Linked DNA regions of Vreelandella piezotolerans. The protein of the gene in region 2 interacts with the protein of the main gene of each other region in a pairwise test. Links are inferred from orthologs where the notes say so. Each region holds a gene or a part of one and is shown on either strand. Other genes may lie near its edges.

Region 1 (4,732 bases), 340 kb from region 2 along the record:
CATCCGCTGCAGGGACTGACGCAAGATATCCACATCGCTCATGCCCAAATGGTAGCGATAGGTATCGGGAAAGAACCAACCTTCTGGATGAGCTCCCTCACGCCCCAAAAGCGTCATGATCGCTTCGTCACTCATGCCAGTCGTGCGATGCTCGAGCTTGGGGGCCGTATCGAGCAACGTGCGCATCTGGCGAAACGTCCAACCTTCCGGTACGGTCAACGAGTATGTCACCACGTTATTGCTGCCCAATAACGCAATGACATCCAGTCCGCTCATCCCGGGCATCAGCCGATACTCTCCCACCCGCAGTTGCGGCACCTGCTCTGGGTCGATACGAGCCAGCAGTTGATACGCCCAGACGTCTTTCAATACGCCTTGAGAAGCCAGGTCACGTACGACTTGATGAAATCCAGCACCCGCAGGCACTTGGTAAAGCGTGGGTTCCTCAACGACAATGGGTGCCGCAAGGCGCTGCTGCCAATAGGCATAGCCACCTAGCACGGCGGCAATCGCCAGCACTACCAATACCGCTAAGACGGCAAATAACCGTTTCACGTTGATACCTCGATCATGTTATGGGGTTGCCTACGATAGAAATGTACCTGGATAACCGAGCAGCCGATGCGCCGCGACTTGCAGCGGATCCGCCTTGAAGCGCGGCCACGCCGCTAGTCGACTGCCGTGGGCGTCGCGTAGCTCACGCACGGGCCAAACCCCTTGAACTGAATTACCGACCCAAAGCCGTTCCACGCTTGACAACGCTGCAGCGGACAAACGGCTTTCGTGGATGAGGCCCTCAGACAGCAAGGCAGCACGCAGGGTGCCCTCTACACCGCAACGATCAATGTAGGGCGTATACAAACGCCCTTCTGACGACCAGAACAGGTTCATACTGGTGGCCTCCACGACATTACTCGCTTGATCGGTCAGCAACCCTTCGGCGATGTCAGGCTCTTGCCACTCCTGACGCGCCAGCACGTTCTCTAGCCGATTGAGATGTTTGATCCCGGCCAGAAGCGGTTGATGCCCCAAACGCAGTTGACACATACGAACGCATACGCCCTCACGCCAGTGCGTTTCGTTTGTCGTAAAGGGCGTACGCCGAGTCATCAGCCGGGGCGCTACCTGGTTAGGAATCGCGTAGCCACGACCACCACTCCCACGGGTCAAAATGAGCTTGAGAACCTCGAGAGCGGCCCTAGGGGGGGCTTGCCACGCCTGAGACAGCTGCCGAGCAGACGGCAATGGAATATTCAAACGTTGGCAGCCCTTTGACAACCGGGCGTGATGGTACTCCCACAGCACGGGCTGCCCATCACGTAGCAAGACGGTTTCGAATAGACCATCGCCATACGCCAGCCCGCGGTCATCGAAAGGCACCTGGGGCATCGGCATCAAGGCTTATACCTTTTTGAACAACAGCGAGCCGTTCGTGCCACCAAAACCAAACGAGTTCGACAGCGTTACATCGATACGCATGTCACGAGCGGTATGGGGGACGTAGTCGAGATTGCAGCCCTCCTGAGGGTTGTCCAGGTTGATGGTGGGCGGCGCAACCTGATCACGAATGGCCAGAATGCTGAAAACGGCTTCAACGGCGCCAGCAGCTCCCAGCAAGTGACCAATCATCGACTTGGTGGAGCTTACGGCCACGTGCTGAGCCGCATGACCCAACACTTTCTCGATCGCACGGCTCTCCGCCAAATCACCAGCCGCCGTCGACGTACCGTGAGCATTGATATAATGCACGGCCGATGGATCAATGGCGGCATCTTTGATCGCATTACTCATAGAGAGCGCCGCGCCACGGCCGTCCTCTGGAGGTGCCGTCATATGATAGGCATCATCACTCATTCCAAAGCCTGCAAGCTCCGCATAAATGTGGGCTCCACGTGCTTTGGCATGCTCGTACTCTTCTAACACCAACACGCCCGCACCATCCGAGAGCACGAAGCCATCGCGCCCGGCATCCCAAGGACGGCTTGCCGCTTCAGGGTCGTCATTGCGTGTGGAAAGCGCACGCGCCGCCGAGAAACCGCCCAAACCCAGCGGCGTCGTGGCCATTTCCGCACCGCCACAAATCATCACGTCTGCATCGCCGTAGGCGATGGTACGTGCGCTGTAGCCAATATTATGCGTACCGGTGGTGCATGCCGTCGTAATGGCAATATTCGGCCCTTTGAAGCCGTGCTGGATCGCCATGTTGCCCGAGATCATATTGATGATGGACCCCGGCACAAAGAACGGCGACACGCGGCGCGCGCCGCCTTTATTGAGCGCATTGTGGTTATGTTCAATCATTGGCAAGCCGCCGATGCCTGAACCGATAGCCACACCGATGCGCTCGGCGTTCTCGTCGTTACACTCTATGCCTGAATCCTGGATGGCCTGCGCACCGGCCGCCATGCCGTACTGAATGAACAGATCCATCTTGCGTGCATCTTTGGGGTTCAAGTAGGGGCTGATATCGAAATTCTTTACCGAACCACCAAAGCGTGTATTGAAGCCACTGGTATCGAAGTGCTCGATAGGCGCAATGCCACTTTTCCCCGCGACGATATTGGCCCACGACTCGTCTACGCTATTGCCCACTGGGGTCACCAGGCCTAACCCAGTTACCACTACCCTTCTTCGCGCCATCAGCTTTCCTCCAGGCATCCATGGTGACACGACCCATCTGGGTCATTTGCTGCAGAAATTTGGTGACTAGTATAACGGAGTTTGAACGTTATATTCATTGAGAGCGTAAAGCAAAAAAGCCGTCCCCTATCAGGACGGCTTTTTTAATACGGGCGGGAGACACCCCACCCTGACTCTTCGCGATGATCGCGCCCTTACTGGTGGGCGTTTACGTAGTCGATCGCTTCTTGAACCGTGGTGATTTTTTCGGCTTCTTCGTCAGGAATTTCAGTATCGAATTCCTCTTCCAATGCCATCACCAGTTCAACGGTGTCCAGAGAGTCGGCACCCAGGTCTTCAGTGAAAGAAGAGCTGTTCTGGATGTCTTCTTCTTTAACGTTCAGGCGCTCTGCCACTACTTTTTTTACGCGCTCTTCAATAGTACTCATCAACGTACTCCAGTCGTTCACATTAGCCGTTATAGATAACCAGCTATTTGGAAACCGCAAGCCAAAAGCTGCGGGGTAGTTTATAGACGCCCTTAGGTTGACGCAACCGCCAAACCCAAGGCCATCAACGCATATTCATACCGCCATTCACGTGCAGCGTTTCACCAGTGATATACCCTGCAGCGTCACTCGTCAAAAAGCCAACGGCAGCAGCAATCTCTTCTGGCCCGCCCAGACGTGCCAAAGGAATCTGTTTCAGCAACATGTCGTGCTGTGCTTCGGGCAGCGATTCAGTCATATCAGTGGCGATAAAACCCGGCGCAACGGCATTGACCGTGATGGCACGTGACGCCACCTCGCGCGCAAGTGCACGACTAAAGCCCTCCATGCCAGCCTTGGCCGCTGCATAGTTCGCTTGACCCAAGTTACCCATGGTCGCGACGACCGAACTGATCGATACGATTCGACCAAAGCGCGCCTTGGTCATGCCACGCAGGCAAGCCTTGCTCACACGGTAGACGGATTTGAGGTTGGTATCCATCACGGAATCCCACTCCTCCTCTTTCATCCGCATGAGGAGGTTATCACGGGTAATCCCTGCATTGTTAACCAAAATCGTGGGTGCCCCGAAACGCTCACCGATCGTCTTTAACACCTCATCGATACTCGCCTGATCGGTGACATTCAGGCACATGCCTGCGCCTTCAATGCCATTGGCTTTTAAATCGGCATCGATTTTCTCAGCACCAGCGTCGCTAGTGGCCGTACCGATGACGATACGGCCCTGACGACCAAGCTCGTGAGCAATGGCACGACCAATGCCGCGGCTTGCTCCCGTTACTAGGGCGACACGTTTCTCTTGCGTCATAACACGTTTCCTTCCACTGAACTAAGCAAGGGTAGCTGATATTCGCCGTTTATCACGCATTACCCGCCAATGTTTCGCGCGCAAGCTCGAGCGCTGCGTCCAAACTGTCGGGGTCGTTGACCGCCAACCCCTTGGCACCACGCACGATACGCTTGTTGAGACCGGTCAGCACCTTGCCCGGGCCACATTCGATGAAGACATTAGCACCTTGCTCTGCCATGGCTTCAACGCAAGAGGACCATCGCACAGGTTGATAGAGCTGCTCGATCAAGCGCGTACGAAGCGTGTCGACATCCGCATGGGCTTGGGCGTCGACGTTTTGGATGACGGTGTAGCGAGGCGTGCGTAGCTCGATCGATTGCATCGCATTGGCCAAACGCTCGGCAGCGGGGCGCATCAACGCACAGTGGGACGGTACAGAAACGGGCAAAGCCAGTGCACGCTTGGCACCGGCCTCTTGGCAGGCCGTAATGGCACGCTCAACCGCCGCTTTACTGCCAGCGATGACCACCTGCCCAGGAGAGTTATAATTCACGGCCGATACGACGTCACCCTGGGCGGCGCTAGCGCAGGCGGCTTCAACAACGGCATCGTCAAGACCAAGTATCGCAGCCATGCCGCCTTCGCCAGCGGGAACGGCCTCCTGCATGGCTTCACCACGTAGACGAACGAGCTGCACACCTTCGGCAAAGCCCATCACGCCCGCGCAGACCATCGCACTGTACTCGCCAAGGCTATGACCTGCCATTACGCTAGGGCGAGGGCCTTCCAGCTCCTGCCAAACTCGCCAGATAGC
Region 2 (3,794 bases):
AATCACTCGCAGCGGGCGGAATCAGCCACGCCTGCTCAACGGCACGGCGCACGATGTTGATGAAGCTGTTCGCTGCTTGCTGTGCTTGCTGAGCATTGGCAGCCGCCTCTGCTTCTCCAGCGAGCTGGCGCTGCATAGCGGCTTCTGCCGCCTCTGCGGCGCGACGCTCTTCGGCTTCCCGTTGGCGCTGGGCTTCTGCCTCACGCGCGCGCTGCTCCTCTGCTTCTCGTTGGCGACGAGCCTCCTCTTCGCGCTGACGCTCCGCCTCTGCCTCCCGAGCACGTTGCGCTTCGGCTTCTTCACGTGCGCGCTGCTCTTCGGCTTCGCGCTGACGTCTAGCCTCCTCTTCGCGAGCACGCTGCTCTTCCGCCTCGCGCTGACGTTGAGCTTCTTCCTCGCGTTGACGCTGTTCCTCGGCCTCACGCTGACGCTGAGCCTCCGCTTCCGCTCGTGCACGCTCTGCTTCCACCTCTCGCTGACGCTGGGCTTCTGCTTCTTCGCGAGCACGCTGCGCTTCGGCTTCGCGAGCCTGAGCTTCGGCTGCCTGCTGTTCGGCCAACCGTTCAGCCTCTTCAGCACGACGCTGCGCCTCGGCTTCGGCCTCTGCTTGCGCTTGTTCGAGGGCGCGGGCTTGTTCAGCCGCTTCGGCCTCCGCTTGTCGCTGGGCTTCGGCGGCGGCCTGCTCCTCTGCAGAGGGCTCTTCGCTGGGCGGTTCTGGATCGGGCGTTTCAGGCTCAGTGGCACTGTTCATAGCCGCCTGCTGCTCGGTGACTTGCTGAGCCTGATCGGTAAACGTTTCCGTGCTCACGAACGTCGCTTGTACGATCGAAGAGGAGTCAGGCTCGGCCGTCATACTGGGTAGCTTTATCAAGCTAAACACGATGACGAGCAGGTGCACGGCAATGGCCAAAATCGTCGGCCACGTATAGCCAACGTCTTGAGGGTCACGCGGTGGTTTCACAGCCATGTGCGACTCGCCCTTAACCATCTTGCGGCGGCTCGGAAAGCAGCCCCACGTTGGCGACACCCGAGCGCTGCAGCGTGCTCATCAGAAGAACGATCTGGCCATAGGGTACATTGCGGTCACCCCTCACCATGACCGGTGTTCCCGGGCGGCGTTGCAGAATGGCCACGACCCTTTCCGACATCTCGTCGAGCGTCACGGCCGTCGAGTCCTCACCCAACGTAATGAAGTAGCCGCCCTCTCGATCGACTGAGATGATGATCGGGTCATTATCTTCCTGAGTCTCAATAGGCTCGGAGGTGACCTGTGGAAGGTCGACCTGCACACCCTGCGTCAGCATAGGAGCGGTAATCATAAAGATGACCAACAGCACGAGCATGACGTCGATGAAGGGGACGACATTGATTTCCCCCATCGGCTTGCTTTTGCCACTACGATTGAACGGACCTTGCATGGCAGACTCCCTTAACCAGCGCTAGGTTTGCCGTCACGCCCTTGCAGATTACGATGCAAAATGGCGTGAAACTCCTCAGCAAAGTCTTCGTATTTGCCCAGTAGGCGGGACGCATTGTTGGAGAGACGGTTATAAAAAATAACGGCGGGAATCGCAGCGAAGAGCCCCATGGCGGTGGCAATCAGCGCCTCTGCAATCCAGGGGGCCACCGTGGCGAGCGTGGCTTGTTGCGTCATGGAGAGCGACTGGAACGACCCCATGATGCCCCACACCGTGCCAAATAGGCCGATATAGGGACTGGCAGAGGCGACCGTTGCCAAGAACACGAGATGCTGAGTCAGACGATCCTCTTCCCGCGACCAGGCAACGCGCATGCTGCGTTGAACGCCTTCGAGAACGGTGTCAGCACTGCGAGTCTTGGGCATCAAGCGATTGAACTCACGAAAACCAGCTTGAAAAATATGCTCTGCGCCGTGCCGAGGATCGTCCGCAGGAATCTCACGGTAGAGTTCGTTCAAGTCAACGCCAGACCAAAACGACTCTTCGAACTGGTTGTACTCCTGCTTGGCTCGTCGTAGCGCGATACTGCGCTGAAAAATCACCACCCACGAGAGAATTGACCCCACCACGAGCAGCAACATGACCAGCTGTACGACCGTGCTGGCGCTCATTATCAAGTGGGGAATGGACATGGCGTTATCGTTCACAGTTGCCCTCTTCAATCAATTAGTGTCGTTATCGACGGGATACGGTGTTAAGTGATGATGGCCACGCTTTGGGGCGCAGTGTTGCTGCGTGCAAGCAGGCTATCTCGACTGTGGCAGAGCACAAGAGTTCCTTTTCACGAAAAACCTGCTGCGCGAACGTCATTCGGCAGCGTCCCTGCTCCGCGATGCTGGCCGTCACCGTGAGCGCCTCATCTAACCGGGCCGGTTTGGCATAGTGACAGGCCATGCGGTATACCACTAGCTGCGTACCTTCGTCTAGCAGCGTTTGCTGGTCGAGGCCTAAATCTCTCAACCACTCACTGCGTGCACGCTCCATAAACTTCAAGTAGTTAACGTAGTAGACAATTCCCCCCGCGTCAGTATCTTCCATATAAACCCGCACGGGGATGCTAAATGTTTCGCTCATGGTCGACGCTCTCCCTCGGCATTGATCGAATGCTCGTGGGGCACGCGGTCGAAGTGCAACCAAGCTTGGCGGGTAACCACGCGTCCCCTGGGGGTACGCATCATTAGGCCTTGCTGAATCAAATACGGCTCGATAACGTCTTCGATGGTATCGCGCTCTTCGCCAATGGCGGCAGACAGTGAGTCGACCCCGACCGGACCGCCATCGAACTTGTCGATCATGGCCAGCAGCAGGCGTCGGTCCATATGATCCAACCCGTGATGATCGACGTTTAGCATATTGAGTGCCGCATCGGCGAGCGTCACGTCCACCACGCCGTCGCCCTTGATGTCGGCGTAGTCGCGTACCCTGCGCAGCAACCGATTGGCAATACGAGGCGTCCCACGAGAGCGCCGGGCGACTTCGATGGCCCCTTCACGGCTGGTTTCCACGCCAAGCAAACGGGCGGAGCGCGCGACGATTTCGGTTAGCTCTTCGAGGTTATAAAATTCGAGGCGTTGCACGATGCCAAAGCGGTCGCGTAGCGGAGACGTGAGCAGTCCTGCTCGTGTCGTGGCACCTACCAGTGTGAACTTTGGGAGATCCAGCTTGATGGATCGCGCTGCGGGGCCTTCACCGATCATGATATCGAGTTGAAAATCCTCCATCGCCGGATACAGAACTTCCTCTACCACGGGAGAGAGGCGGTGGATTTCATCGATGAACAGCACATCGCCAGGCTCGAGATTCGTGAGCATGGCGGCAAGGTCGCCGGCGCGCTCGAGCACCGGACCAGACGTCGATTTCAACCCGACGCCCATTTCGGTGGCAATGATGTTTGCGAGCGTCGTTTTGCCCAACCCTGGCGGGCCGAAGACCAGGGTGTGGTCCAGACTCTCCTCGCGCAGCCGTGCCGCCCCAATGAAAATCTCCAACTGCTCGCGCACCCGTGGCTGGCCAATATAATCCTTGAGGTGCTTGGGACGAATCGCATGGTCGATGCGCACTTCGCCTTGCTCGGGCTCGGCGGCAATTAATCGGTCGTGTTCTAACATAGTGACTCTTCTGGAGTGCTTACCAAGGCGTACTCATGATACCCGTACAGCTCAACCAGACATTCGCTTGGTCAATGCGGCTTTGATGAGGGCTTCGGTGCTCTGGTTCGGATCAACATCGGCGAGCATTTTGGCCGCCTCGGTCAACTTATAACCCAGGCTGACGAGAGCGGCTTCTGCGTCTGCCAAATGGTCTCTAGGCGCGGCT

What was found. Proteins that work in one complex are often made in the same cells at the same time.
Region 1: the proteins of ybgC (region 2) and acpP interact in binary tests that used the Escherichia coli proteins (3 or more experiments, as listed by UniProt). The link is inferred for Vreelandella piezotolerans from one-to-one orthologs.

The regions. Positions count from the first base shown.
Region 1 is NZ_CP048602.1:2,262,181-2,266,912, forward strand. Bases 1,452-4,369 are described here. They hold acpP (acyl carrier protein), read right to left. Parts: upstream 3,069-4,369; coding sequence 2,835-3,068; downstream 1,452-2,834. Other genes in these bases: fabF (beta-ketoacyl-ACP synthase II), read right to left, coding at 1,452-2,640; fabG (3-oxoacyl-ACP reductase FabG), read right to left, coding at 3,193-3,936; fabD (ACP S-malonyltransferase), read right to left, coding at 3,989-4,369. Outside these bases: endolytic transglycosylase MltG, read right to left, coding at 1-555; pabC (aminodeoxychorismate lyase), read right to left, coding at 586-1,395; more of fabF, read right to left, coding at 1,402-1,451; more of fabD, read right to left, coding at 4,370-4,732. UniProt on the Escherichia coli protein: Carrier of the growing fatty acid chain in fatty acid biosynthesis.
Region 2 is NZ_CP048602.1:1,920,727-1,924,520, forward strand. Bases 854-3,794 are described here. They hold ybgC (tol-pal system-associated acyl-CoA thioesterase), read right to left. Parts: upstream 2,553-3,794; coding sequence 2,154-2,552; downstream 854-2,153. Other genes in these bases: tolA (cell envelope integrity protein TolA), read right to left, coding at 854-967; tolR (protein TolR), read right to left, coding at 981-1,418; tolQ (protein TolQ), read right to left, coding at 1,430-2,125; ruvB (Holliday junction branch migration DNA helicase RuvB), read right to left, coding at 2,549-3,586; ruvA (Holliday junction branch migration protein RuvA), read right to left, coding at 3,638-3,794. Outside these bases: more of tolA, read right to left, coding at 1-853.